DNA from 3 places in the Streptomyces sp. NPDC005533 genome. Region 1 is predicted to be linked to each of the others. Evidence: riboswitches for the same ligand, from Rfam matches in the RefSeq annotation. Region 1 holds a riboswitch; each other region holds the start of a gene.
The links. A riboswitch is a leader RNA that binds a small molecule or an ion and turns the genes downstream of it on or off. The one in region 1 is predicted to bind cobalamin.

Region 1 (10,299 bases):
GTCAGGACGGAGATCGCGGCGGCGAGGCCGTAGTGGGCCTGGCTCTGGCCCTCGACGTAGGCGAAGACCGGGAGGATCTCGGAGCCGCGGTCGGGGCCGCCCTTGTTCATGGCGTAGACCTGGGTGAAGGCCTTGAACACCCAGATCACCTCCAGGAACGTGGTGATGAGGAAGAACGGCTTGAGGTTCGGGAAGACGATCTTCCAGAAGGTCTGCCAGCCGTTGGCGCCGTCCATCCGCGCGGCCTCGTACAGCTCGGCCCCGACGGTGGTCAGTCCGGCGTACATGTTGAGGGCGACGAAGGGGATGGAGCCCCAGACCACCAGGACGGTGACGATCGTCAGGGTCGACAGGCCTGTCTGCATCCAGTTGTGCTGCTCGTAGCCGGCGAAGCCGGCGGTGCGCATCACCCAGTTCATGACGCCGAACTGCTCGTCGAACAGCCACTTGAAGACCTGTACGGAGGCCACGATGGGCATGGCCCAGGCCATCACCAGGGCCATCGAGAGGACCAGGCGCATCTTCTTGCCGAGCCGGTTCAGCAGGATGCCGATGAGGCTGCCGAGCACCATGATGAGCGCGACGTTGGCGGCGGTGAAGGCGAAGCTGCGGACGACGACGGTCCAGAAGTCCGCGTCACCGATCAGTTCGGTGTAGTTGGAGAATCCCGCGAAGGGGTACTTCCGCTGGATGAACTCGATCTTGTTGATGTCCTGGAAGGACAGGATCACGTTCTTGATCAGCGGGTACAGCAGCAGTGTCGCGAGGGCGAGCACCGCGGGCCCGACCAGCAGGTAGGGCAGCCACCCCGAGGGGAGCGACTTTCTGCCCCCGCGAGGAGACTTGGGACCGGGACCGGTCGGGGACGCGGACTTCTCGGGCCGTCCGGCGGACTTCTGTGGTGCGTCCTGTGGAGCGTCGGTCAGCGCTCCCTGGGAGTGCACGGTCATGGCGTGGCTTCCTCGCGGTTGACTGTGGAGTCAAATGCGCGACGGGGGGCACGGCGGCGGCCTGGCGCCTGCCGTGCCCCCAGTGCGCTCACACTGCTGGGTGGTGCGTGAACTGCGGGGCGGGACTACTTGTTGATGCGGTTCGCGATTTCCTTGTCCGCGTCCGCGCCCGCCTTGGCGGCGTCCTCACCGTTCAGGACCTTGGTCATGAACTCCTTGATGGGGTTCGGCTCGGTCTCGACGTTCGCCCAGCCCGCGGTGACCGGAGTGATCTTGCCGTTGACGCCGGCCTTGCCCATGGCCTCGGCGAAGGAGCCGGCGGCCGGGGTGAAGTTCGCGCCGGCCTGGTTCGGCAGCAGCGCGCCCTTGGTCTCGGCGGCGTACTTGGTCATCTGGTCCTTGCCTGCGGCGAGGGCCAGCCACTCCTTGGCGAGCTCCTTGTTCTTGGAGCGCTCGGCGATGGCGAGGTTCGAGCCGCCGAGGAAGACGGTGCTGGTCTTGTCCGCCGTCTTGCCCGGGATCGGGAAGTAGCCGAAGTCGGCCTCCTTGCCCGCGTCCTTCAGGGCCTTCTCGGCGCCGCCGGCCTCCCAGCCGAGACCGATCCAGGAGGCGACGCCGCCCTTGGGAACGATGTCGGTGGACTGCTGCGGGTTGGCCTCGTCCTTGTCCTTGGGGGCGGTGGAGAAGGACTGGAGCTTCTTGTAGAACTCCACGGCGGAAGCGGCCTGCGGGGTTCCGAGTCCGCCCTTCCACTTGGCGCCGTCCTTGACGGCGAGGTCGCCGCCCTCGTCCCAGACGAAGCCCGCGAGGACGTACCAGCTCTGGCCGGGCAGGTAGATCGGCTGGGAGGCCGGGTCGGCCGCCTTCAGCTTCTCCAGACCGGCGATCCACTCGTCGCGGGTCTTCGGCGGGGTGACGCCGGCCTTCTCGTAGGCCTTCTTGTCGTAGATGACGACGCGGTTGGCGGCGTACCAGGGGGCGGAGTAGAGCTTGCCGTCGATCTCGGCCGAGGCGAGCATGCTCTTCTGCCAGGCGTCGGCGCCGAGCTTGGCCTTGTCCTTCGTCAGGTCGGCGAGGCCGCCGGTGACCGCGTAGCCGGCGGTCTGGGTGTTGCCGAGCTCCAGGACGTCCGGCGGGTTGTTCTCGGAGAGGGCCGTGGTGACCTTCTCCTGGATGCCGGTCCACTTCTGCTCTTCGACCTTGACCGTGACACCGGGGTGCTTGGCCGAGAACTCCTTGTTGACCTCGTCGATCCAGGCCTTGGGAGCGGAACCGTCCATCACCCAGACGGTGATCTCCTTGGCGCCACCCGCGTCGGTCTTCGCCTTGTCGTCGCCGCCGTCGCCGCACGCCGCGACTCCGACCATCATGCCCGCGACACTGACCGCCGCGATGAGCTTGCGCTTCACGCCACCCTCCTCAGGGATGCCTGCCTGCACTTCCCTCGCCCGCCGCGGTGACATACGCGAAGTACTGCCGTGGGGCCGGGATCTGATCCATATTGGTTTAGACCAGTAGCTGGAGCTTGGCCTAGACCTTTAGGGGTGTCAAGGGTCTAATGAGCGGGTGCCCGGTCCGTTATCGGACCGACACCTGGGGAGAGAGAAGGCCTGTCCCCCCTTACGTGTCACCATGTGACCGCACATATCGGAGGAGCCGGTGACGGCAGCGAAACTGGAGTCGGGAAGGCGGGCGGCGATGGCCACCGAAGGGGCGACCACGGAGCCGGACGGCGGGGCAGCCACCCGCACGGCACGCGTTCCCAAGTACTACCGACTCAAGCGGCACTTGCTCGACATGACCGAGACACTGCCGCCCGGCACCCCGGTCCCGCCGGAGCGCACGCTCGCGGCCGAATTCGACACCTCGCGGACCACCGTCCGACAGGCCCTCCAGGAACTGGTCGTAGAGGGACGACTGGAGCGGATCCAGGGCAAAGGCACCTTCGTCGCCAAGCCCAAGGTCTCCCAGGCGCTGCAACTCACCTCGTACACGGAGGACATGCGCGCCCAGGGTCTCGAACCGACCTCTCAGCTCCTCGACATCGGCTACGTGACGGCCGACGACACCCTCGCCGGACTGCTCAAGATCACCACCGGTGGACGGGTGCTGCGCATCGAGCGGCTGCGCCTGGCCAGCGGCGAGCCGATGGCCATCGAGACCACGCACCTGTCGGCCAAGCGCTTCCCCGCGCTGCGCCGCTCGCTCGCCAAGTACACCTCCCTCTACACCGCACTCGCCGAGGTGTACGACGTGCACCTGGCCGAGGCCGAGGAGACGATCGAGACCTCGCTGGCCACCCCGCGCGAGGCCGGACTGCTCGGCACCGACGTCGGCCTGCCGATGCTGATGCTGTCGCGGCACTCGCTGGACGCCGACGGCGAACCGGTGGAGTGGGTGCGGTCGGTGTACCGCGGGGACCGGTACAAGTTCGTCGCCCGGCTCAAGCGCCCCGCCGTCTGACCTGCCCGTCGGCCCCCGCGTCCCCGATTCCTTCACATACCGGATTACGGACGGGGTCTTACGCTCAGCGGGCGATCCCCCGTAGATTCCCTGCGCTTACGCAGATGATCGACGAGGGGACGAGGTCATGCCTGAACCGGAAGCAACAGGGACAGAACGGAACACGGCGAGTCCGGGCACCACACCGGGCTCGCCCTCTCCGAAGTCCATCGCCGTGTGGGTGCTCGTCGGACTCGTCGGCGCCATCGGCTGGGGCGTGCTGGCGCTCTCGCGCGGCGAGGAGATCTCCGCCGCGTGGCTGCTCGCCGCCGCGCTGGGCTCCTACGCCATCGGCTACCGCTTCTACGCGCGCTTCATCGCGGACCGCGTGCTCAAGGTGGACAAGACGCGGGCCACCCCCGCCGAACGCCTCGACAACGGTGTCGACTTCCATCCCACCGACCGCCGGGTGCTCTTCGGCCACCACTTCGCCGCCGTCGCGGGCGCCGGCCCACTCGTCGGACCGGTGCTGGCCGCGCAGATGGGATACCTGCCCGGCACCATCTGGATCGTCGCGGGCGTCATCTTCGCCGGCGCCGTGCAGGACATGATCACGCTGTTCTTCTCCACCCGGCGCGACGGCCGCTCGCTCGGCCAGATGGCCCGCGACGAGATCGGCCCCGTGGGCGGAGCCGCCGCCCTGGTCGCCGTGTTCGCCATCATGATCATCCTGCTGGCGGTGCTCGCGCTGGTCATCGTCAACGCCCTGGCGCACTCCCCCTGGGGCGTGTTCTCCATCGGCATGACCATCCCGATCGCCCTCTTCATGGGCTTCTACCTGCGCGTGCTGCGGCCGGGCCGGGTCACCGAGGTGTCCACCATCGGTGTCGCCCTGCTCCTGGTCGCCATCATCGCGGGCGGCTGGGTCGCCGAGTCCTCCTTCGCGGACACCTTCACGCTGGAGAAGGAGACGCTGGTCATCTGGATGGTCGCGTACGGCTTCATCGCCTCGGTACTGCCGGTGTGGATGCTGCTCGCGCCCCGCGACTACCTCTCCACCTTCATGAAGATCGGCACGATCGCGCTGCTCGCGCTGGGCGTGGTCATCGCGATGCCGATGCTGAAGATGCCCTCGGTCACGGACTTCGCCTCGCGCGGCGACGGCCCGGTCTTCGCGGGCTCGATGTTCCCCTTCGTCTTCATCACCATCGCGTGCGGCGCCCTGTCCGGCTTCCACTCGCTGGTCGCCTCGGGCACCACCCCGAAGATGATCCAGAAGGAGACCCAGGTCCGGGTCATCGGCTACGGCGCGATGCTGACCGAGTCCTTCGTCGCCGTCATGGCGATCATCGCGGCCTGCATCATCGAGCCCGGCCTGTTCTTCGCCGTCAACTCCCCCGGCGGGGTCATCGGCACCACCGTCGAGTCGGCCTCGCAGGCGGTCACCAACCTCGGCTTCGTCATCTCCCCCGAGGCGCTGACCCAGGCCGCCAAGGACGTGGAGGAGGCCAGCCTGCTCTCCCGTACGGGTGGCGCGCCGACCTTCGCACTCGGGATGTCGGAGATCTTCTCGTCGGTGATCGGCGGGGCCGGCATGAAGGCCTTCTGGTACCACTTCGCCATCATGTTCGAGGCGCTGTTCATCCTCACCACCCTCGACGCGGGCACCCGCGTCGGCCGGTTCATGCTCCAGGACACCCTCGGCAACCTGCACAAGCCCTTCAAGGACGTGAGCTGGAAGCCGGGCGTCTGGCTGGCGAGCGCCGTCGTCGTCGGCGCCTGGGGCTACTTCCTGTGGGTGGGCGTCAAGGACCCGCTGGGCGGCATCAACCAGCTGTTCCCGCTGTTCGGCATCGCGAACCAGCTGCTCGCCGCGGTCGCCCTGGCCGTCTGCACCACCCTGCTGGTCAAGTCCGGCCGCCTCAAGTGGGCCTGGGTGACGGCCGTCCCGCTGGCCTGGGACGTGGCCGTGACGCTCACCGCCAGCTACCAGAAGGTCTTCTCCGACAACCCGAAGATCGGCTTCTTCGCGCAGCGCAGCACCTACCAGGACGGCATCGACGCCGGGAAGGTGCTCAAGCCCGCGAAGAACATGGACGAGATGCACACCGTGGTCACCAACGCCACGGTGGACGGCGTGCTGTCGGCCCTCTTCGCCCTGCTGATCGTCATCGTGCTCCTGGACGCGGCCCGGACCTGCCTGAAGGCCGTCCGCAAGCCGGAGTCGGTGACCCTCACCGAGGTCCCGTGGACCGAGTCGAAGATCGTCGCACCGGCCGGGCTGATCCCGACGACCGAGGAGCGGGCGGAGCTCGCCGCGTCCGGCCTCGACTCGGGCGGCGGACACGTCAAGGAGCCGGTGGCGTGAGCACCGTACGGAGCGCGCTGGCGAAGGCGCGGTTCTACGTACGGGAGTTCTCCGGGGAGGCGGCGTACGACCGGTACGTGGCCCACGCCCGCTCCCACGACCCGGACGCGGAGGTCCTCACCCGCCGCGCCTTCGAGCGGGCCCGGACGGACGCCCGCGAGGCGGACCCCCGTGAGGGCTTCCGCTGCTGCTGAACCACGCGCAGGGGCCCCGCCGCACGACGCGGCGGGGCCCCTTCGGCGTTCCCCGCCGCACGCCGGCACCCGTCCCCGTCCTGCACACTCGACCGCATGGACATGGTGATCAGAACGGCGCTTCCCGCCGAGTACGCGGAGCTGGGTGAGATCACGGCGGGGGCCTACCTCGCCGACGGCCATCTGGACTTCAACGAGGACGACGGCTACCTGAACGTGCTGCGCGACGTGGCCGGCCGGGCCGCCGAGGGCGAGGTGCTCGTCGCCGTACGGGACGAACGGCTGCTGGGCGGTGTGACCTTCGCCGCTCCGGGCAGTCCGCTCGCCGACATCGCGGCTCCGGACGAGGCCGAGTTCCGGATGCTCGCGGTGGCCCGCGAGGCGCGCGGCCAGGGCGCCGGCGAGGCACTGGTGCGGGCCTGCGTCGAGCGGGCGAGGGCTCTGGAGGGCGTGACCGGCCTGGTTCTCTCCACGCAGGGCGGCATGGCCGAGGCCCATCGGATCTACGCGCGCCTGGGTTTCGTACGCACTCCGGAGCGGGACTGGGCACCGATCGAAGGCCTGACACTCCTCACTTACCGGCTCAAGCTGTAGCCACGCCGACACTACATGTGGGGGTTACCGCAGAGGGCCGCCCCCACATGTATGCTCAAGGCTGCTGTCTCGCAGGGGAATCCGGTGCGAATCCGGAACTGTCCCGCAACGGTATGAAGTGTCCGGCTACCGGACACCAAGTCCGATGACCTGCCGACAGCGCGCCCGGCTCGACCGAACCGGGTGCCGACACGTCCGGGCCTCGCGGTTGGGCCGGTGGACGCCATGCGGTGTGTACGCGTTCCTGCCACGCCCGCATGCGCCCGCTCGCGCCCCGCTCCGTCGATGACCGGGCCGAGCGAGGGAGAGCTCCCGCCGTGACCATCGCGCCTTCCGCACCGCGCGCCGAGTCCGTTTCTGGCGACAACACCGAGGGCCCGGGGGCCACGCTGCTGCGTACCCTCACCGAACTGACGGCGGACCTCCCCGACACCGACCCCGGCCGCGTCGCCGCCTCCGCGCTCCGCGGCCGCAGCGCCGCCGCCGACGACGCCGAACTGCGCGGGCTCGCCACCGAGGCCGCCGCCGGTCTGATCTCCGAGGACCCCGCGTACTCGAAGCTCGCCGCCCGACTGCTGACGCTGGCCGTGCGCGACGAGGCCGCGAGCCAGGGCTCCACCTCCTTCTCGGCGTCCGTCGAGGTCGGCCACCGCGAGGGCCTCATCGCCGACCGCACGGCCGAGTTCGTGCGGACCCACGCGAACCGCCTGGACGCACTGGTCGAGCACACCCTCGCCGAGGGGGCCGACGACCGCTTCGGCTTCTTCGGCCTGCGCACCCTGCACAGCCGCTACCTGCTGCGCCACCCGATCACCCGTCAGGTCATCGAGACCCCGCAGTACTTCATGCTCCGCGTGGCCTGTGGCCTCGCCGCGGACGAGAGCGTCCAGGCCGTCGAGGAAGTGGCCTCGCTGTACAGGCTGATGAGCCGCCTCGACTACCTGCCCTCCTCCCCCACCCTCTTCAACTCCGGCACCCGGCACCCGCAGATGTCCTCCTGCTACCTGCTGGACTCCCCGCTGGACGAGCTCGACTCGATCTACGACCGCTACCACCAGGTGGCGCGCCTGTCGAAGCACGCGGGCGGCATCGGCCTGTCGTACTCCCGCATCCGCGCCCGCGGTTCGCTGATCCGCGGCACCAACGGCCACTCCAACGGCATCGTGCCGTTCCTGAAGACCCTCGACGCCTCCGTCGCCGCCGTGAACCAGGGCGGCCGCCGCAAGGGCGCCGCCGCCGTCTACCTGGAGACCTGGCACGCGGACATCGAGGAGTTCCTGGAGCTGCGCGACAACACCGGTGAGGACCAGCGCCGCACCCACAACCTGAACCTCGCCCACTGGGTCCCGGACGAGTTCATGCGGCGCGTGAACGCGGACGCCGACTGGTCGCTGTTCTCCCCGGCCGACGTGCCCGAGCTGGTCGACCTGTGGGGCGACGAGTTCGACGCCGCCTACCGCAAGGCCGAGGCGGCGGGCCTGGCCCGCAAGACCATGCCCGCCCGCGACCTGTACGGCCGGATGATGCGCACCCTCGCGCAGACCGGCCAGGGCTGGATGACGTTCAAGGACGCCTCCAACCGCACGGCGAACCAGACCGCCGAGCCGGGCACGGTCGTGCACTCCTCCAACCTCTGCACCGAGATCATCGAGGTCACCAACGACGGCGAGACGGCCGTCTGCAACCTCGGCTCGGTCAACCTCGGCGCGTTCGTGCTGACGGAGACGGGCGAGATCGACTGGGAGCGGCTGGACGAGACCGTCCGCACCGCCGTGACCTTCCTCGACCGCGTGGTGGACATCAACTTCTACCCGACCGAGCAGGCCGGCCGCTCCAACGCCCGCTGGCGCCCGGTGGGCCTGGGCGCCATGGGCCTCCAGGACGTCTTCTTCAAGCTGAAGCTGCCCTTCGACTCCCCCGAGGCGAAGGCCCTGTCCACCAAGCTCTCCGAGCGCATCATGCTCGCGGCGTACGAGGCCTCGTGCGACCTGGCCGAGCGCAGCGGCCCGGTGCCGGCCTGGGAGCAGACCCGCACCGCGCGCGGCGTCCTGCACCCGGACCACTACGCGACCGAGCTGAACTGGCCGGAGCGCTGGGAGGCGCTGCGCGCCCGCGTCGCGAAGTCCGGCATGCGCAACTCGCTGCTCCTCGCCATCGCCCCGACGGCCACGATCGCCTCGATCGCCGGCGTGTACGAGTGCATCGAGCCGCAGGTCTCCAACCTCTTCAAGCGCGAGACGCTCAGCGGTGAGTTCCTCCAGGTGAACGGCTACCTGGTGGAGGAGCTGAAGGCGCTCGGCGTGTGGGACGCCCAGACCCGCGAGGCGCTGCGCGAGTCCTCCGGCTCGGTCCAGGGCTTCGGCTGGATCCCGGCGGAGGTCCGCGACCTGTACCGCACGGCGTGGGAGATCCCGCAGCGCGGTCTGATCGACATGGCGGCGGCCCGTACGCCGTTCCTGGACCAGTCGCAGTCGCTGAACCTGTTCCTGGAGACGCCCACCATCGGCAAGCTCAGCTCGATGTACGCGTACGCCTGGAAGCAGGGTCTGAAGACCACCTACTACCTGCGCTCGCGCCCCGCGACGAAGATCGCCCGCGCCGCGTCCGCGTCCGCCGTCCCGGCGGCCGCCACCCCGCTCCCGCAGGCCGTCGACGCGGACGCCCTGGCCTGCTCCCTTGAGAACCCCGAGTCCTGCGAGGCCTGCCAGTAATGAGCTCCAACGACAACAAGAACCTGCTGGACCCGGGCTTCGAGCTCACGCTCCGTCCGATGCGCTACCCGGACTTCTACGAGCGCTACCGGGACGCGATCAAGAACACGTGGACGGTGGAGGAGGTCGACCTCCACTCGGACGTCGCGGACCTCGCGAAGCTGACGCCGGCCGAGCAGCACATGATCGGCCGTCTGGTCGCGTTCTTCGCGACGGGCGACTCGATCGTCTCGAACAACCTGGTGCTGACGCTCTACAAGCACATCAACTCCCCGGAGGCGCGCCTGTACCTGTCGCGCCAGCTGTTCGAGGAGGCCGTGCACGTCCAGTTCTACCTGACGCTGCTCGACACCTACCTGCCCGACCCGGACGACCGGGCGGCCGCGTTCGACGCGGTCGAGGAGATCCCCTCCATCCGCGAGAAGGCGCAGTTCTGCTTCAAGTGGATGGACTCCGTCGAGAAGATCGACCGGCTGGAGACGCAGGCCGACCGCCGCCGCTTCCTGCTGAACCTGATCTGCTTCGCCGCGTGCATCGAGGGCCTGTTCTTCTACGGCGCCTTCGCGTACGTGTACTGGTTCCGCTCGCGCGGCCTGCTGCACGGCCTGGCCACCGGCACCAACTGGGTGTTCCGTGACGAGACCATGCACATGAACTTCGCGTTCGAGGTCGTGGACACGGTCCGCAAGGAGGAGCCGGAGCTCTTCGACGACGCGCTCCAGCAGCAGGTCACCGACATGCTGAAGGAGGCCGTGGAGGCGGAGCTGCAGTTCGGCCGCGACCTGTGCGGCGACGGCCTGCCGGGCATGAACACCGAGTCGATGCGCGAGTACCTGGAGTGCGTCGCGGACCAGCGTCTGGTCCGTCTCGGCTTCGCGCCGGTGTACGGCTCGCAGAACCCGTTCTCCTTCATGGAGCTGCAGGGTGTCCAGGAGCTGACGAACTTCTTCGAGCGCCGTCCGTCGGCCTACCAGGTCGCGGTCGAGGGCACGGTCGACCTGGACGAGGACTTCTAGGCGTCCTGCGGCCCCTCGGGTCGG
Region 2 (8,517 bases), on a different contig from region 1:
TGGTGGCCTTCGGGGTGCACTATCGGCGTTCGTATGTGACGTGGGTCCTGTGGGGCGCCTCACCGCCCAGGGCCCCGAATGTTACCCTCCGCCACCGTTCGTACCCCTTTCGAGGGTGGGTTCGCGGCCCGTGACGGCCGTCGAATCGAAGGAGACGGGCGCGTCGAAGGCAGCTTTCCGAGTCGCCCGCCGCAACGCCTTCAGCAGAGTGGCCCCCACCGTCAGCGTCAGGACGACCGTCAGCGCCGCCCGGCCCAGGTCCCACCCCACCGAGGTCGCCAGGCAGTACGCGACGAACCGCGCCAGGTTCGCGGGGACGGGATCGCCCGGGTGGAACGAGATGCCCTGGCCCATGCCCTGCAGGAGCACCCACCCCTGCAGGTTCATGACCGTGCCGTACGCGAACGAGCCCACGAAGCCGTACGCCGCCAGCATCAGCAGCTCCGCCCGGCCGCGCAGCCGATCCGGCCCCGGCAGCAGCCCGGCCCCCAGCGAGAACCACCCCATGGCCAGCATCTGGAACGGCATCCACGGCCCGACCCCGCCCGTCAACAGGGCCGAGGCGAACATCGTCACCGAGCCCAGGACGAAACCGAAGCCGGGACCGAGGACGCGGCCGCTGAGCACCATCAAGAAGAACATCGGCTCCAGCCCGGCCGTCCCCGCGCCCAGCGGTCGCAGCGCCGCCCCGACGGCCGCGAGCACACCGAGCATCGCCACCGCCTTGGCGTCCATGCCGTTGTCGGCGATCGTCGCGACGACCACCGCCACCAGCAGGGGAAGGAGCGCGGCGAAGAGCCAGGGGGCGTCCTGGGAATGGGCGAGCCCCGACTGCCGGTCGGCGAGGAGCGGCCAGCCGAAGGCCGCGACGCCGATGAGGAAGACGAGGACCAGGGCGGCGGCGGCCCGCGGCCCGACGCGGACGGGCCGGTTCACCGGGACTCCCTCGCGTCGAGGGCCGCGGCGACCTGGCTCACCGTGAGCCAGTGGCCCGGCGCCAGGACCTTCGCCACCTGCGGGGCGAACGCCGGCGAGGACACGACGACCTCGGCCGTCGGGCCGTCCGCGACGACCTCCCCGCCGGCCAGGATCACCACGCGGTGGGCCAGCTCCGCGGCGAGCTCCACGTCGTGGGTGGCGAGGACGATGGCGTGGCCGTCGGCCGCCAGAGCGCGGAGGATCTCGACCAGGCGGACCTTGGCGGCGTAGTCCAGGCCGCGGGTGGGCTCGTCCAGGAGCAGCAGGGCCGGGCGGCCGGTGAGGACCAGCGCCAGGGCGAGGGCCAGACGCTGGCCCTCGGACAGATCACGGGGGTGCGTCTCGTCGGGGACCTCCGGGAGCAGCGCGCGGACCAGAGCACGGCAGGTGCCGGGGGCCGCGCCGGCGTCGGAGTCGGCGGCGGCGCACTCGGCGGCGACGGTGTCGGCGTAGAGGAGGTCGCGGGGCTCCTGCGGGACGAGGCCGACGCGACGGACCATCTCGGGCGGGGGCGTGCGGTGGGGGGTGCGGCCGCCGACGGTCACCTCGCCGGTGGTGGGGGCGAGCGTGCCGACGAGGGTGGCGAGGAGGGTGGACTTGCCGGCGCCGTTGCGACCCATGAGGGCGATGATCTCGCCGGGCGCCACCGTGAGGTCGATGTCGCGGAGCACGTCCGTGCGGGTGCGGCGGACGCCGAGGCCGCGGGTGTGGGCCGCAGGCCCTTCCGGGGCGGGGCTCGGGGTCGGGGTCGGGCTCGGCGTGCCCCGACGCAGCAGCCGCGCCAGCAGCCCGGCCGCGCCGCCGCCTGGGCTCCGCCGCAGGCCCCGCGCCTCAAACGCCGGGGAGGCTGCAAGATCGGGGCTCCGCCCCGGACCCCGCTCCTCAAACGCCGGAGGGGCTGGAATGTGCGCCGGAGGGGCTGGGATGTGCGGCGCCGGCGGGGTTGGGGTGTGGGGTGGGGGAGGGGAGAGGTGGGTGCGGAGGGGGGTGGCCAGGCGCCGGGCGTCGCGGATCGAGAGGGGGAGCGGGGTCCAGCCGGCGAGGCGGCCCAGGGCGACCACCGGGGGGTGGACCGGGGAGACGGCCATGATCTCCGCCGGGGGACCCAGGACGGGGGCCGCGCCCGGCGCCGGCAGGAGCAGCACCTGGTCGGCGTACTGGACCACCCGCTCCAGCCGGTGCTCCGCCATCAGGACGGTGGTGCCGAGGTCGTGGACCAGGCGCTGGAGGACCGCCAGGACCTCCTCCGCCGCCGCCGGGTCCAGCGCCGACGTGGGCTCGTCCAGGACCAGGACCCGGGGGTGCGGGGTCAGGACCGAGCCGATCGCGACCCGCTGCTGCTGGCCGCCGGAGAGCGTGGCGAGGGGCCGGTCCCGGAGTTCGTTGAGGCCGAGGAGATCCAGGGTCTCCTCCACCCGGCGGCGCATCACCGCAGGTGGCAGGCCCAGGGACTCCATGCCGTAGGCGAGCTCGTCCTCCACCGTGTCCGTCACGAAGTGGGCCCGCGGGTCCTGCCCGACCGTGCCGACCACGTCCGCCAGCTCCCGCGGCTTGTGGGTACGGGTGTCCCGCCCGGCCACGGTCACGCGTCCGCTCAGCCGGCCGCCCGTGAAGTGCGGCACCAGCCCCGACACGGCCCCCAGCAGCGTGGACTTGCCGACCCCCGACGGGCCGACCAGAAGGGTCAGCTCGCCTTCCGGGATCACCAGGTCGACGCCCTGGAGGGAAGGCCCGGCCGCGCCCTCGTAGGTGACCGACACCTGCTCGAAGCGGATCACTGCGACGCCTCCTTGGGCGGTACGGGTGCCACGAACGCGGGCAGCAGGCCGATCAGGATCGCCGCCGTCGGCCACAACGGCAGCGTCGGCGCCACCAGCGGGACCACGCCCGGGTGCAGCGCGGCCGGGTCGACGGTGCCCGCCCGGACGAGGAGCACGGCGACGGCCGCGCCCGACCCGGCCACCAGCCAGGCGCGCGGCCCCCAGCGGTCGGGCCGGTAGCGGGTCCGCACCGACCGGCGTCCGCCGAGGCGCAGGCCCGCGAGGGCCAGGGCGGCGCCGACGCCGAGCACGGGGAGCCCGTACGCGCCGCCCTGCGCGGCGAGCAGCCCGTACGTGCCCGCGCACATGCCGAGGAGACCGCCGAGGGTGAGGGCGTTGGTGGTGTGCCGGACGGCCGGCGGGACCTGCGCCGTACGGCCGTAGCCGCGCGCGTCCATCGACGCGGCGATGGCGACGGAACGCTCCAGCGCGCCCTCCAGGACCGGCAGACCGATCTGGAGGATCGCCTTCACCCCGCCGGTGGGGCGCCCGCGCAGCCGGCGGGCCGTCCGCAGCCGGACCACGTCGGCGACCATGTTCGGCGCGAAGGTCATGGCGACGACGACGGCCACCCCCACCTCGTACAGGGCGGCCGGCAGGGACTTCAGCAGCCGCGCCGGGTTCGCGAGGGCGTTCGCGGCGCCCACGCAGACGAGGAGGGCGGCCAGTTTCGCGCCGTCGTAGAAGGCGAAGGCCAGCTGTTCGGCGGTGACCCTCCCGCCGAACCGGATGCCCTGCGCCCAGGCCGGCAGCGGGATCTCCGGGAGCGTGAACAAGGTGTGCGCGCCGGGGACGGGCGAGCCGAGCAGCATGGAGAAGAGCAGGCGCAGGCCGATGACGACGAGGCCGAGCTTGAGGAACGCGCCGTAGGAACGCGCCCAGGGCGCGTCCGTGCGGCGGGCTGCCACCACGTACCCGGCGACACCGACGATCAGGCCGAGGAGCAGGGGGTTGGTGGTGCGGGAGGCGGCGGTGGCGAGCCCGAGGGCCCAGAGCCACCAGGCCCCGGCGTGCAGGGCGGTGGCCCGGCCGGCGAGCGGGGCCCGCCATTTCCTCTCGTACGTCGACCAGTGCGGGGAGTCCGGCGCCGCGGGGCGGCTCCGGCGGGCCGGGGTCACGTCGCCGGGTGCGGCTCCGGCGGGGGTGCGCCCGGCCTGCGGCCGGCCCCGGTACCCGCCCGTGCCACCCGGGCGGCTCGCGCTGCGACCGTGGGCGGCCCCCGCGGGTGCCGCAGCGCCGTCGGCGGCCGCCCCGCCGTCGCCGGGCGCCGGCTCCCGCGGGGTCGGGACCGTCATCGGGTGCGGCGGCGGGACTGCCAGACGGCTGCCGCGGCCAGGGCGGCCACGGCCGCCATGCCCGCCAGCAGGCCCGCCGACGGGCCGCCGTCGTCCGCGGTGGGGGCAGCCGGGGCAGCCGGGGTGGCGGACGCCGCCGCCGACGCGCTCGCCGCCGGGGCGTCCGCCATCGGTTCCCCGCAGCCCTGCCTCGGATAGCCCGAGACCGCGCACAGCAGGGCCGCGCCGTTGTAGCGCAGCGGCTTCGCGACCGACGCCAGTGCCTCGGCGGCCGTGGCCTCCGGGGCCACCTGTGCGCAGGCGGTGCGCGGGGCGTCCTGGGGCGGGGCCTCGCCCGACGGGGCGTCCGCGGGCACGCCGAAGTCGACGACGAGCGCGACCCGCTTGCGGCCCTGCGCCGGGGCGGTGGAACCGCAGACGGCCTCGAAGTCGGCCGCGGCGCGCGGCTGCGCCGCCTGGTCCGCCGCGTCCTTGCTCACCGAGAAGCGGAAGCCCTGCACGGAGCCGTCCTTGGGGCGGGCCGTCGAGGGGCCCTGCGTCGCGTACGACCACCGGCCGCCGTCCGAGCCGTCCCAGAACGACCAGTAGCGGTAGCCGGCCGCCAGCGCGGGAGCGGCGGCCAGGACGGCCAGGACGCTCCCGAGGGCCAGCGCCAGAGCGAGGGCCGCGGCGGGCCGGCGGTGGCGCATCAGAGCTGGTTCTTCTTCCGGCGGCCGCTCAGCAGGATGCCGATGCCCACGCCGGCCGCGCCGCCCGCGCCGATGATCCACCAGAGGTTCTGGTCGTCGGACGAGTCGTCCTTCACCGTCGTGGCGTCCGTGTCCGGGCCCTGCGGGGCCGGGCCGGTCGCGTTCAGCGCCGCGACGAGGTCGGTGCCGCCGAAGGACTTCGGGTCGGTGCCCGTGGCGTGCGCGGCGAGGATCAGGGTGCCGAGAGCGGCCGGGCTGCCGTTCGCCCACTGCGCCGAGTTGGCCTTGAGCCACTCCAGGGCGCCCGCCGCCGACTGCTTGTGCCCGGCCGCGGCCAGGGCGATCACCGCGTCGACGGTGTTGCCGGTGTCCGGGGTGGGCTGGTCGGAGCCCGGGGTCACGGCCGTCAGGTGGCCGTCCTTCTTGAGGGCCTCGGCCAGGTGGCCCGCCGCGCCCTGGGCCGCCGCCACCGGGTCCGCGGCGCCCGCCGCCGGGCAGGTCAGCGGCGCCGCGGGGGTGTCCGTACCGGAGGGGACGACGGCCGAGCCCGTGCCGAGGCCGGCCAGCGCGGCCGCGGCCGTGGCGTCGCCGTTCGCGAGCAGCTTGCCGTCGACCGGCTGGAACGCGAAGGCACCCCGGTCGGCGGCCGGCTCGGCGGCGCAGCCCAGCTGGAAGGAGAGCAGCGCCTCGTAGGGGGTCTTGCCCGCCTTCGACTTGACGTCGGCCGGCTTCTCACCGGCCGTGGCCAGGGCGCTGATCACGATGGCGGTCGAGTTGGCGTCGGTGCCGCCGTCCATGGCGCCGCCCGGGTTGGAGCTCCAGCCGCCGTCCTCGTTCTGTACGGACTTCAGCCAGGCGACGGCCTTCTTGACGCTGTCACCGTGGCCGCCGAGCGCGGTCAGCGCCTGCACGGCTGCGGCCGTCGCGTTGGAGTCGATGTACGCGGTCGCGTCGCAGTCCTTGGCGGTGTCCGCGCGGAAGGCGGGGAAGGAGCCGTTCGCGCACTGCTGGCCGACCAGCCAGTCCACGGCCTGCGCGGCGGGCTTGACGCCGACGGTGTCCTGGGCGAGCAGCGCGAAGGACTGGCGCCACACGCCGTCGTAGCCGGGGTCGCTCTTGCCGTAGAGGCCGGAGGGGATGACCGGGGATGCGGAGGGGGAGGCGGGCGGCGCGGTGTCGGCGAGGGCTGCGGGGGCGACACCCACGCAGAGCACGGCGGAGGCGGCGAGCGCGGCTGCGCTGCGACGGACGTTCATGGGGGAGGGTGCCTCTCCTGCTGGGGAACCGGAGGCGGGCACGCACTGGCACCGGGCTCCGGCTCCGTTTACCTCGACGGTGCCGGCCGCCGGAGGATCCGACGGCGCGAGCCGCGCACTTGCGGTACGGGGCATTCCGGCTCCCCGCCCGGGCGGTGCCGGGTGGGTCACGGTTGCGGGTCAGCGCCGGATTCGCACCGGCTTCCCCCCGTACGGAAAGGTGGACGACGGCTTCACTCTACCGGCCCGTAGCCTGCGGGTCCGGGGGCGCCGGGGGCCAGGGCCCCTTACCGGCCACGCCCCGGTCCCGGGCCGGGCCGCGCCCGGGTCCGGCGCCGGCCCTGCCCGAGCCCGTACGGCACCGTGCCGCAGCCCTCACACCGCCCGGTAGGTCACCGGGTCGGTGCCCGGGACGGCCTCCGCGCGGCCCTGCTTCACCAGACGCCGCAGATGGGCCTCCGCTTCCGAGACGGCGATGTTGCGGGAGCCGTACGGGATCTGCTCCCAGGGCCGGTTCCACTCCATGCGCTCCGCCAGCGCCCACGGCGTCAGCGGCTCGGCCAGCAGCGCCCACAGCCCGGACAGCCGCTCCTCGTGGTGGTCCAGCAGTTCCCGTACCCGGGCGGGTGCGTCGGTGAAGGCGTGCTGGTGGGCCGGGAGCACCTCGGCGGGCGCCAGCCGGCCGACGCGTTCGAGGGAGTCGAGGTAGTCGCCGAGGGGGTCGGTGACGCGGGTGTCCTCGGGGGCCTCGTACAGGCCGATGTGCGGGGAGATCCCGGGCAGCAGGTGGTCGCCGGAGAAGAGGCGGCCGTTGCCGGGCAGGTGCGCGGGATGGGCCTCCTCCAGGTGCAGGCAGACGTGGCCGGGGGTGTGGCCGGGGGTCCAGATCGCGCGCAGCCGGCGTCCGGCGAGGGGCAGCAGTTCGGCGGGGACGATCTCGCGGTCGGGCACGGCGGCGCGCAGCCCGGGCAGGGTCCGGGTGCGGCCGCTCGCGCGGGCGGCGCGCAGGGGCGCGAGGTGCTCCTCGGGGGCTCCGGCGGCGGCGAGCTTGGCGCTCATGTAGTCGAACCAGACGCCGGGCTCGGAGGAGCGGGTGCGGACGACGACCTCGGTGTCGGCGGCGTGCATGGCGATCCAGGCGCCGGACGCCTCCCGGACCCGGCCGGAGAGGCCGTGGTGGTCGGGGTGGTGGTGGGTGATGACCACGCCGTGGACGTCGGCGACGGCGATGCCGAGCGCGGCGAGTCCGGCGACGAGGGTGTCCCAGGACTCGGGGTCGTCCCAGCCGGTGTCGACGAGGACCGGGCCGCGGTCGGTGTCGAGGACGTGGACGAGGGTGTGGCCCAGCGGGTTGTCGGGGATGGGCACCTTGATTCCCCACACGCCTCCGCCGTGATCGGTGACCTGTGACGTGTCCTCCGGCATGAGCCCTCCGCCCGTTGCCGCCCTCTGACGAGAACGTGTTCCAGTAGGAGCCCAAGTCGACCACTTCCGGGCCCTTCTGACTAGCCGTTGGATCTTCTCCGCTGTTCCGTCCTGGCCGTGGACTCCTCGAACTAGAACTGGTATCAGTTCTGGAACGCCAAGCCGCAGGAGGCCTCAGCCATGACCGAGCTCGTGGAACACGGACAACTGTTCATCGGCGGGGAGTGGACGGATCCGCTGGGCACCGACACGATCCGGATCGTCTCCCCCCACACCGAGCAGGTCATCGGCTCCGTCCCGCACGCCTCGAAGGCGGACGTCGACCGCGCCGTCGCCGCCGCGCGCAAGGCGTTCGACGAGGGGCCCTGGCCGCGGATGACCCTGGACGAGCGCATCGCCGTCGTCACCCGCATCAAGGACGCCATCGCGGTCCGGCACGAGGAGATCGCCCGCTCGATCAGCTCCCAGAACGGATCCCCGTACTCCTGGAGCGTCCTCGCCCAGGCGCTCGGCCCGATGATGGTCTACGACGCCGCGATCACCGTCGCGCGCGCCTACCCGTACGAGGAACACCGCCAGGGCGTGCTTGGCCCGATCCTGGTGCGCCGGGAACCGGTGGGCGTGGTCGCCGCCGTCATCCCGTGGAACGTCCCGCAGTTCGTGGCCGCCGCCAAACTGGCCCCGGCGCTGCTGACGGGCTCCACGGTGATCCTCAAGCCGTCCCCCGAAGCACCGCTCGACTCCTACATCCTGGCCGACATCGCGCGCGGGGCGGGACTGCCCGAAGGCGTGCTGTCGATCCTGCCCGCCGACCGCGAGGTCAGCGAGTACCTGGTCGGCCACCCCGGCATCGACAAGGTCGCCTTCACCGGCTCGGTCGCCGCGGGCAGGCGCGTCATGGAGGTCGCCGCCCGCAACCTCACCCGGGTCACCCTCGAACTCGGCGGCAAGTCCGCCGCCGTGATCCTGCCCGACGCCGACCTCGACACCACCATCGCCGGGATCGTGCCCGCGGCCTGGATGAACAACGGCCAGGCGTGCGTGGCCCAGACCC
Region 3 (10,299 bases), on a different contig from region 1:
TTCCGCGTCGCCCGTGTCGAGGACCGCATCCGCGAGGCCGCCTCGGTCCTGGCGGACAACCACGGCATCCTGCAAGGCGGCTCCCTCACCGGTGAGGACCAGGAGTGGCTGTTCGAGCAGATCGACCCGGGGGGCGCGCTCGCCCGCTTCAGCCCGTCGGCATGGTGCCTGTGCAGCCAGAACGACATCGAGCCGGTCCTGATGTCCGTGACCCCCGGACTCGGGGCCGACCTGCGGTTCTCCACCGAGCTCCTCTCCTTCGAACAGGACCCGGGCGGTGTGACCGCCCTCGTGAAGGACCGCGAGAGCGGCGAGCACAGCACGGTCCGCGCGGACTACCTCGTCGCCGCCGACGGGCCGCGCAGCCCGGTGCGGGAGGCGCTCCGGATCGGCCAGACCGGTTCCGGGGACCTCTTCCACAACGTGAGCATCACCTTCCGGTCCCGCAGGCTCGCGGACGTGGTCGGCGACCGGCGTTTCATCGTGTGCTACCTGACCAAGCCCGACGCCGACGGGGCCCTGCTGCCGGTGGACAACAGGGAGCGGTGGGTCTTCCACGCGCCGTGGCACCCCGACCGCGGCGAGACCCTGGAGGACTTCACCGACGAGCGCTGCGTCGAGCACATCCGCCGGGCCGTCGGCGCGCCCGACCTGGACGTCGAGATCACCGGCAAGGCCCCGTGGCACGCGGCCGAGCGGGTCGCGCAGCGGTACGTGGCCGGGCGGGTCTTCCTGGCCGGTGACTCCGCCCACGAGATGTCCCCCACCGGGGCGTTCGGCTCCAACACCGGTATCCAGGACGCGCACAACCTGGCCTGGAAGCTCGCCGCGGTCCTGGACGGCGCGGCCGGCCCCGGGCTCCTGGAGACGTACGAGGCCGAGCGGCTCCCGGTGGCGCGGGCGACGAGCGAACGCGCCTCGGCCCGGTCCGCCGAGCACAGCCACCCGGGGTACGTACCCGACCCGGAGACCGTCCCCGAGGCCCAGCCCGAGACCGCCCCGGGCGGGGGCGGACGGCAGGGCGGTGTCCTGTCCGTGGCCATGGGCTACCGCTACAACCAGGGCGCGGTCCTGGGCACCGACCCCGACCAGCCGGTCGTTCCCGAACGGATGCGTCTGCGCGGCGAACCGGGCACGCGCGCACCGCACATGTGGCTCCACGTCCCCGGGGAGGAGCAGCCGAAGTCCACCGTGGACCTCTACGAGCGGTCCTTCGTCCTGCTCAGCTCGGAGGGCACGCCGTGGAGCGGGGCGGCGGGCTCCGTCGCCAAACGGATGAACGTCCGCCTGGACGCCTACGCCATCGGCACCGGACCGGAGGCCGACCTGATCCCCGCGAGCGGCGCCGACTGGGCCGAGGCGCACGGCACGACCGCGGCCGGGGCGGTCCTCGTCCGCCCGGACGGCTTCGTCGCCTGGCGCTCGGAGGAGGCCGTGGCGGACGAGGAATCGGTCCTCTACAAGGTCCTGACCACCCTGCTGGACCGCTACTGACGGCCGCGCCCCCGACGGAGAAGGGCGCCGCCCCCGCGTGGTCCGCGGGGACGGCGCCCTTCGCCTGCGGCCTGAAGCCGACCCGATCAGGTCACCTGACCGACTTCGAACCGAGCTCACCGGGCGTCTTCGGCACCCAGGGCTCCACGGCGGTGGCCTCAGCGGGGTCCGGCTCGGACATGCTCACCCGGTAGACGGTCCCGCGATCCCCGCTCACGGGCAGCACGTGGAGCTGTTTGACCTGGTGGGTGTCGTGCAGGTAGAGCACGACCGTCTGGTGGTACGAACCCTCGTCGTAGAACTCCGCGGTGACCCTGCCGGCCGCACCCGTGCGGAACGCGGTGATCCAGTTCTCGGCGGTCTTCCGGGTGGCGGCCTGGCCCTGCCGGTCGTCGCCCAGGGCCGCCAGCTCGCCGACCCCGCCGTCGGCGATCCGCCACACCACCTGCTGGGTGATCCCCAACGTGTCCCTGGACGGATACCCGACGACGGCGAGCGGCGGGTGGCTGCTGTAGTCCCCGGCGTACGCCACTTCGTCGGCGTCGTCACCCGCCGAGCACCCGGTCAGTACGCCGAGGGCCACGACGCAGACGAGGGCGGCCCGCTGGGCCGGTCCCGGCCTCATCGGGATACCGCGGAGGATCGAATGGCCATGCTTCCCCGGTCTTTCGGTGGGCACCCGGCGCTCCGGTGCTCCAGGCGTGAGAGGAGCAACGTAACGCCCTGACCAGGACGTTCGAGCGCGGAAACAGACAAGGGGGGAGCTAACCGGCGCCCGGGTGAGCCACTTCACGCCATGACCGGTTCCGGTCCTTGCCCGCGGCCGTCGGGAACGCCGTCTACTCTGGCCGGGCAGCTGGTTCGCGCCCGTCCGCCAGGCGGGACGCGTCGTAAGAGGGAACCCGGTGGGAATCCGGGACTGCCCCGCAGCGGTGAGCGGGAACGACCGCCGTCATACGCACTGGGACCGGAACCGGTCCTGGGAAGCGACGGCCAGTAGGGGCCCGCCGGGAGACCGGCAGGCGTGCCCGCGAGTCCGAAGACCTGCCCGTTGCCCGAGCGCGAAGGACCGCGCCCGGTTTCCCGGTGACCTCGTGGGCGGGTCGGCGTGCTCCAGGCGGATCGTCGCGGCGCGTACTTCAGACGTACGCGCAACGGACGGTCGGCCCGTCCGGCACCCCTTCGCAGCCCAGGCCCGTCACCGGGCCCATGGAGACACGCTCGCGAAGGAGAGTTCCGTGACCACAGAGTCTGCAGCCACGGCCGTACGGGCCACCGTGTACGGCTACCCCCGCCAGGGCGGCAGCCGCGAACTGAAGAAGGCCGTCGAGGGCTACTGGAAGGGCCGCGTCACCACCGAAGTCCTCCGCAAGACCGCCCGCGACCTGCGCCGGACCAACTGGCAGCAGCTGGCCGACGCCGGCATCACCGAGGTGCCGACCGGCGACTTCTCGTACTACGACCACGTGCTGGACACCAGCGTGATGGTCGGCGCCGTCCCCGAACGCCACCGCGCCGCCGTGCACACCGACGCCCTCGACGGCTACTTCGCCATGGCCCGCGGCACCCAGGACGTCGCGCCGCTCGAGATGACCAAGTGGTTCGACACCAACTACCACTACCTGGTACCGGAACTCGGCCCGGACACCGTCTTCACGGCGGACTCCTCGAAGCAGGTCAGCGAGCTCGAAGAGGCGCTGGCGCTCGGCCACGGCGCCCGCCCGGTGCTGGTCGGGCCGGTGACCTACCTCCTGCTCGCCAAGCCCGCCCCCGGCGCCGCCGCCGACTTCGCCCCCCTGACCCTGCTCGACCGCTTGCTGCCCGTGTACGCCCGCGTCCTGGCCGACCTGCGCGCGGCCGGCGCCGAGTGGGTGCAACTGGACGAGCCCGCCCTCGTGCAGGACCGCACCCCGGCCGAACTGAACGCCGCCGCCCGCGCGTACCGCGAGCTCGGCGCCCCGGGCGAGCGGCCGAAGCTGCTCGTGGCCTCGTACTTCGACCGGCTCGGCGAGGCCCTGCCGGTGCTGGCCAAGGCCCCCGTCGACGGACTCGCCCTGGACTTCACCGATGCCGCCGCCGCGAACCTCGCCGACCTCGCCGCCGTCGGCGGGCTGCCCGGCAAGCGGCTCGTCGCAGGCGTCGTCAACGGCCGCAACATCTGGATCAACGACCTGGAGAAGTCCCTCGCCACCCTCGGCACCCTCCTGGGCCTCGCCGGCCAGGTCGACGTGGCCGCCTCCTGCTCCCTGCTGCACGTCCCGCTGGACGCCACCGTCGAACGCGACGTCGACCCGCAGGTCAGGCGCTGGCTCGCCTTCGCCCGGCAGAAGACCGCCGAGATCGCCACGCTCGCCCGTGGCCTCGCCGGCGGCACCGGCGCGATCGCGGCCGAACTCGCCGCCAACCGGGCCGACCTGGCCTCCCGCTCCGGATCCGCCGTCACCCGCGACCCCGCCGTGCGCGCCCGGACCGCGGCGATCACCGACGCGGACGGCCGCCGCTCCCAGCCGTACGGGGAGCGCGCGAGCGCCCAGCACGCCCGCCTGGGCCTGCCGCCGCTGCCCACGACCACCATCGGATCGTTCCCGCAGACCACCGAACTGCGCACGGCCCGCGCCGACCTGCGGGCCGGCCGCATCGACACGGCCGGCTACGAGGACCGCATCGAGGCCGAGATCCGGGAGGTGCTGGCCTTCCAGGAGAAGGCCGGCATAGACGTCCTCGTGCACGGCGAGCCCGAACGCAACGACATGGTCCAGTACTTCGCCGAGCAGCTCACCGGCTACCTGGCCACCCGGCACGGCTGGGTCCAGTCCTACGGCACCCGCTACGTCCGCCCGCCCGTCCTGGCCGGCGACGTCTCCCGCCCCGACCCGATGACCGTGCGCTGGACCACGTACGCCCAGGCGCAGACCGGCCGGCCCGTCAAGGGCATGCTCACCGGCCCCGTCACCATGCTCGCCTGGTCCTTCGTCCGCGACGACCAGCCGCTCGGCGAGACCGCCCGGCAGGTCGCGCTGGCCCTGCGCGACGAGGTGCACGACCTGGAGGCGGCCGGCACCGCCGTCATCCAGGTCGACGAACCGGCGCTGCGGGAGACCCTCCCGCTGCGCGCCGCCGACCACGCCGCCTACCTGGCGTGGGCCACCGAGTCCTTCCGGCTCACCACCGCCGGGGTCCGGCCGGACACGCAGATCCACACGCACATGTGCTACGCCGAGTTCGGCGACATCGTGGACGCCATCGAGGACCTCGACGCCGACGTCATCAGCCTGGAGGCGGCCCGCTCGCACATGCAGGTCGCCGACGAGCTCGCGGGGGCCGACTACCCGCGCGAGGTCGGCCCCGGCGTCTGGGACATCCACTCGCCGCGGATCCCGTCGGTGGCCGAGGCCGCGGCGCTGCTCCGCAAGGGCCTGGCGGCCATCCCGGCGGAACGGCTGTGGGTCAATCCCGACTGCGGCCTGAAGACGCGGGCCTGGCCGGAGACCAGGGCCTCCTTGCGGCACCTGGTCGAGGCCGCCCGCCAGGTGCGCGCCGAGATCGCCGACGACGGCGCCTGACCGGGGGGTCCGGCCGCCTCAGGCGGAGCGCGGTGGCACGACGCGTTCCGGGGCGGGCGGCCGGATCCCGTCGCCGTGCCCGCCGCAGCCGCGGTCGCCGGCGCGGTCGTCCCCGACGAGGCCGGCGACGTGGTCGGTGACCGTGTCGAGGATCGCCGTGGAGATGGTCGCGTCGCCGAGCACGAGATGGTTGAGCGTCAGTCCGTCCGTCATGGCGGCCAGATAGCGGGCCAGCACGGTGACGGGGACGCGGAGTTCGAAGCCCATGTGGTGGCGGAGCTGCTCGATGAGCTCGGTGTAGGTGTCGGCGTACAGCTCGTACTGGCGTCGCGCCAGGTGCTCGAAGCCGGGCCGGCGCAGGGCGTACTGCGTCAGCTCGTACGTGAGCATGTGCTCGCCCGGGTGGGCGGACACGTGGTCCCAGTACGCCTGGAAGCCGGCCCGGACGGTCTCCCGGAGGGTGGCCTTCGGCTGGATCGCCTCCCTCACCACGGTGATGCTGTGCTCGGTGATCGCCGTCATGACGGATTCGAGCAGGGCCTGCTTGGAGTCGAAGCAGTAGTGGAAGACGCTCAGCGACACGCCCGCCTCGGCGGAGATCGACCGGGTCGTCGTGCGGGCGACCCCGTCGCGGGTCATCGCTCGGATGGCGGCCTCGGTCAGCTGCCGGCGCCGGTCGGCCGACGGCATCCGTGCCATGGGCGGTCCCTTTCGGTTCGTGCTGCGGTGCCGTGCCGTGCTGTTCGCGGGAGGGCGGCCGGGGCCGGCCGGATCGGTGAGGATCCGGCCGGCCCCGGCACCCGGACGCCGTCCGGGCGGCGTCACGCGTCAGCTGCTGTAGACGCCGACCTCGTGGAGCGAGTACCCCCACTGGGTGCCGCGCTGCAGCCCGTGGACCCGTACGTACCGGGCGGGGGTGGCGGCGAACTGCGCCGTGTCCAGCCCGCCGTCACCGGTGGTCGTGGCCCACGCGGACTGCCAGTTCGTGCCGTCGCCCGAGAGCTCGATGCGGTACGACTTCCCGTAGGCGCGTTCCCATTCGAGGGTGACGCGCTTGACCAGGCCCGGTGTCCCGAGGTCGATCTGCAGCCACTGGTCGTCGCTCCAGTCGCTCGCCCAGCGGGTGCTCGTGTTGCCGTCCACGGCGCGGGAGGGCGCGTAGCTGACGAACGGGTTCCACTCGGACGAGCCGGCCGAGGCGGCGGCGCCCACGGCGAGGTTCACCCCGGCCTTGTGCTTCTCGGACGAACCCCAGGTGGTCAGGTAGGACTCGGCACCCCGGAACAGGTCGTCCACCACGTCCTGGCCACCGGTGAGCCGGATGTCCTCGATCCAGTCCGGGACCAGGCCGTAGTGCGCGGCGCCGTCGGTGTTCAGGTCCCAGGTGCGCACGCCGGTGGTCTGCTTGTCGATCACCGAGCCGCCGTCGGTGCTGCGGTACGGGTAGCGGACCGGGTTCGGGGTGTCCGCGCCCCGGGGGCCGGGCCAGCCGCCGACGCCGTTCATGTCGGTGCCGTAGCCGTAGCCGACCTTGTACTTCTCGCGGAGCGCGTCCGTGCGCTTGGCCTCCGCGCTGAAGGCCTCGGAACCGCTCATGTACTGGGCGACGAAGCCGCCGAGCCGGTACACGCGCTCCGTCCAGTCGAGGTCCATCCAGCTGTGCGAGGAAATCACGCCGGGGTACGACTCGGATTCGAGGATGTCGAAGGCCCGGCCCGCGGCCTTGACCCCCATGTGGTCGATCTCCAGCATCATCTTGCGTTTCATCATGCCGCGCACCGCGTACTCGCCGAGCTCGGTGAGACCGCGGGTGTTGCACTGCGCGTCCGCCGCGTAGGAGGGGACCGCCACGCCCGCCGGGAGCTGCTTCTGCGCCTCGGGCGCCGCCGCGAGACCGATGGGGTTGTCGTGCTGCGGGCCCTTGCACTTCTCGGTCTGCCAGAACGTACCGGTGGACAGGAACTGGCCCACGTTGATCGCCGTGCCGAGGGCGCCCTGGTCGAAGCGGACCCCGCACAGCGCGTTGTCGAACTTGTGGCACAGGAACATGCTGCGCACGCCCAGCTTGTACAGCTCGTCCAGGCCGCGGTCGATGTCCTCCTTGCTGCACTGGGCGATGTCCAGGATCTGCTTGCAGCCGAACGGCTCGGAGGTCTCCACCCCCATGACGACGGCCAGCTTGCCCTGCTTGATGACGTCACGGGCCTGCGCGGAGTCGGTGACGATCCGGAACCATCCCTTGCCCGGACCGCCGTACATCTTGTCGACGTACGCCTGCATGTCGTACGTCTTCTGCGCCTCCAGGCGGATCGCGGTCATCTCGTCGCAGCCGCGGTCCTTGAAGAAGTAGACCGAGCAGATGACGCCGTTGGTGACGAGGTCGTTGACGAGCACCCGCTGACCGCCGCGCCAGGCGCGTTCCACCCAGGCGTAGTAGTTCTGCTGGTGGGTCAGCGAGTCGTGGGCGGGCCAGTCCTTGAAGGTCGGCCAGCCGTTCGGGTCGTGCTTGCCGTCGCCGCCCTTGGTGATGAAGTCGAAGACGGCGAGCGTGCCGTCGGGATAGTGCTCCGGGCAGTCCTTGAGCGCGTCGGCCACGCCCTGCTCGGAGAACGGCTTGCCGCAGATGAGGCGGCCGCCGAAGCCCTCGTTGGACATCAGGTGGTCGTGCGCGTCGACGAAGCCGCGCACGCGCCCCTGGGCGTCGGTCCCCTTGAAGGGTTCGCCGGTGACGTTGATCTCGGAGTCGGGCGCGGGCCGGGCGACGGGGTTCCACCAGCCGGGGTCGGCGGCGGAGGAACTGGGCACGGGGCCGAGCACCATGGCCACCACGGCGAGGAGCAATGACAGGACCGCCAGGGGCCTACGCCTGTGGTGCGTGTGTCGGGAAATGGTCATCACTCACGTCTTCGGTCAGTGGAGGGCGCGGTCGGGGAGCCGGATCCGTCCGGGGACACGACGGTCACGACCAGCAGCACGGCTGTGGCGTGATTGTCATGGACCGCACAAGCAGTGGGTCGAGAATCGCCACTGGCGGCAGCAGAGTCAAGAGTCCGGGACAGATGACCTGATGACTCGTCAGTCCGGCCGGAGCGGCTCCCTCCGAGCCGTGGTGCCCTCGGTGTCCTGGGTGCCGGCGCTGTCGGTGGGGCGTGCGACGATCCCGGACATGATCGCCTCGCTCGCCGCCCTGCTGCCCACCGCCGGTACGCACACCTCCACCACCTACGCCGACTGGGTCGCCGCCCACGACCCGGACGCGGCCGGGACCGCACGCGCCCTGATCGAGGACATGCGCTCCGAACTGGGCCGCTCCTACGGCAAACCCGGCCGCTTCCTCGACACGATGACGGCGCGCGCACGACGGCTGCCGCCGGCGCACCTGCCGTGGTTCTGGGACACCGTCGGCCACCGGCTGATCGGCTACGGGAGCCGACCCGGCGGGCGGGCCTACGCGGCGGCGCGGGCGGCCGAGGACCGGCACGGCCTGCCGGTGGACCCGGCCTACCGCCGGGCCAACGCCCTGCTGTTCGCCAGGGGCGGGGCCATGCCGGCCAAGGAGCTCGCGGCCCACCAGCGCTTCCTCGCCGAGACGCTGGACCCGGCCGCCGCGCACACCGCCCTGGACGCGTTCCTGACCGCGTGGGCGTCCTCGCCCGCCGACCTGCCCGCGGATCTCGTACGCCGCGTACGGGCCTCCGCGAAAGCGGCCGGGCACGGGGACGAGGAGGTCGCGCGCCTGGTGGGCGGCATCCTGTCCGTCACCCGGAAGAAGTCGGTGCCGGACGCCCTGCTGACCGCCGCGGAACAGGCCCTGACGGTCCGTCCGCCCACCGACACGATCGTCGCCGGGCTGGTGGAGGTCTTCCCGGACGGGGTCACCGACGGCGGGGCGTGGCTGCGGATGCTGATCGGCTGCGGCGCGACGGAGGCGATGGAGAGCGGGCGGCTGGTGCCCGAGGGCGGACTGCCCCACTGGGTCGGGAACTTCGTCCGCATGTACCAGTACGCGGCGCAGTCCGGCGGCGGCGTCGCGCGGCAGCCGCTCCCGGCGGAGTTCCTCGACCTGGTGGGCCGGCTGGGGCCGCGGCTGCGCGCGGCGGGCGACCCGGTGACGGTCCACACCACCCGGCACCACTACCAGGGCCTCGACGCGGACGTACTGGACGCCTGTCTCGCCGCCGGGGTCGCGGTCGTCGACCCCGGCCCGGAGACGCGGATGCACTTCTGGGGCGAGCGGTCCCGCCGGGACCTCGCCGCACTCGCGGCCGACCCGGTCTTCGGCCCCCGCCTGGAGGGGCGCGTCCACCAGGACCTGACACCCCGCTGGTCGGCGGCGGGGGGCCGCCGGCCCGGGTCCGCGGTGACGCTGCTGCCCGGCAACGACGGCATCGCCCACGAGGTGGCCGGGCGGGTCGGCAAGCTCGTCGACACCGTCGCGGGCGGCGGCATGGCCGGAGCCGAGGAGGCCGTCGCCGAGCTGGAGGCCCTGCTGGACCGGCCCACGGTGAGCGCGCTCGGCGGGATCGCCGACGCCCTCGCCGGAGCGGGAGCGGCCGGCGCGCTGCGGCGCTCGCTGGCGGCCGGCCTGCCGGAGGAACTGGCCTGGCCCGCACTGGAGTCGGTGTACGCGCGGTTCGCGGCGGACGCCGGGCCCGAGGCCGCGGACGAGCCGCTGCCCGGGGTGGCCGGGGTCACCTGCACCTGGCCGGTGCTGACGGTGTTCGGACGCGACCGGGCGGTCGCCGTGGCCCCGGACGGGGAGCGCGGCTCCTGCCGGTTCACCGTCCCGGACGGCGCCACCATGTACGCCGTCCACTACGTGGGCGGATCCTTCCTGGTGAGCTGGACCCTCAAGGCGAGCCCCTACTTCTGCGACACCGCCGTCTGGGCCGACCGTCCCGAGGAGCCCTTCACCCCCGACGAACGGCGCGGCCTGGTGCCGTTCGGCGGCAGCCTGGACGGGGCGTACGGCTTCCAGTTCGAGACCGCCGACGGGGGCGGCCGGCACGGCGGCCGGCGCGTGCTGCGCCCCGGCGGCACCGAGGGCATCGACGGGGACGAGCTGCAACTCGGCGACGGCACCCGGATCTGGACCAACGCCGTCTTCGGGCGGCGGCCCTGGGAGGTGGCCGACCCGGTCACCGGGGAGTGGCGGGGCGCGAGCCCCCTGCCGGACTTCCCCGGCCGGCCCGCGAACGCCGACCCGGCCGCGGACCCGTCCGAGGAAGGCATGAGCCTGGCC

Region 2: another riboswitch for cobalamin. It lies ahead of ACFYP3_RS36020 (prenyltransferase/squalene oxidase repeat-containing protein); the one in region 1 lies ahead of ACFYP3_RS08520 (ribonucleoside-diphosphate reductase subunit alpha).
Region 3: another riboswitch for cobalamin. It lies ahead of metE (5-methyltetrahydropteroyltriglutamate--homocysteine S-methyltransferase); the one in region 1 lies ahead of ACFYP3_RS08520 (ribonucleoside-diphosphate reductase subunit alpha).

What each region holds. Positions count from the first base shown of each region.
Region 1 covers NZ_JBIAJH010000006.1:175,637-185,935, reverse strand. Annotated here, with positions in the region: gene ACFYP3_RS08550 (carbohydrate ABC transporter permease) at 1-950, opposite strand, end outside; gene ACFYP3_RS08545 (extracellular solute-binding protein) at 1,076-2,359, opposite strand; gene ACFYP3_RS08540 (GntR family transcriptional regulator) at 2,649-3,413, shown strand; gene ACFYP3_RS08535 (carbon starvation CstA family protein) at 3,541-5,760, shown strand; gene ACFYP3_RS08530 (YbdD/YjiX family protein) at 5,757-5,954, shown strand; gene ACFYP3_RS08525 (GNAT family N-acetyltransferase) at 6,051-6,548, shown strand; cobalamin riboswitch at 6,590-6,721, shown strand; gene ACFYP3_RS08520 (ribonucleoside-diphosphate reductase subunit alpha) at 6,866-9,259, shown strand; gene ACFYP3_RS08515 (ribonucleotide-diphosphate reductase subunit beta) at 9,259-10,275, shown strand.
Region 2 covers NZ_JBIAJH010000089.1:191-8,707, forward strand. Annotated here, with positions in the region: gene ACFYP3_RS36000 (ECF transporter S component) at 82-987, opposite strand; gene ACFYP3_RS36005 (ABC transporter ATP-binding protein) at 933-2,756, opposite strand; gene ACFYP3_RS36010 (energy-coupling factor transporter transmembrane component T) at 2,753-4,093, opposite strand; gene ACFYP3_RS36015 (SCO2322 family protein) at 4,090-4,782, opposite strand; gene ACFYP3_RS36020 (prenyltransferase/squalene oxidase repeat-containing protein) at 4,782-6,038, opposite strand; cobalamin riboswitch at 6,151-6,280, opposite strand; gene ACFYP3_RS36025 (MBL fold metallo-hydrolase) at 6,414-7,463, opposite strand; gene ACFYP3_RS36030 (aldehyde dehydrogenase) at 7,644-8,517, shown strand, end outside.
Region 3 covers NZ_JBIAJH010000027.1:9,952-20,250, reverse strand. Annotated here, with positions in the region: gene ACFYP3_RS25185 (FAD-dependent oxidoreductase) at 1-1,494, shown strand, start outside; gene ACFYP3_RS25180 (hypothetical protein) at 1,586-2,119, opposite strand; cobalamin riboswitch at 2,386-2,540, shown strand; gene metE (5-methyltetrahydropteroyltriglutamate--homocysteine S-methyltransferase) at 2,733-5,057, shown strand; gene ACFYP3_RS25170 (TetR/AcrR family transcriptional regulator) at 5,076-5,756, opposite strand; gene ACFYP3_RS25165 (discoidin domain-containing protein) at 5,886-7,952, opposite strand; gene ACFYP3_RS25160 (hypothetical protein) at 8,125-10,299, shown strand, end outside.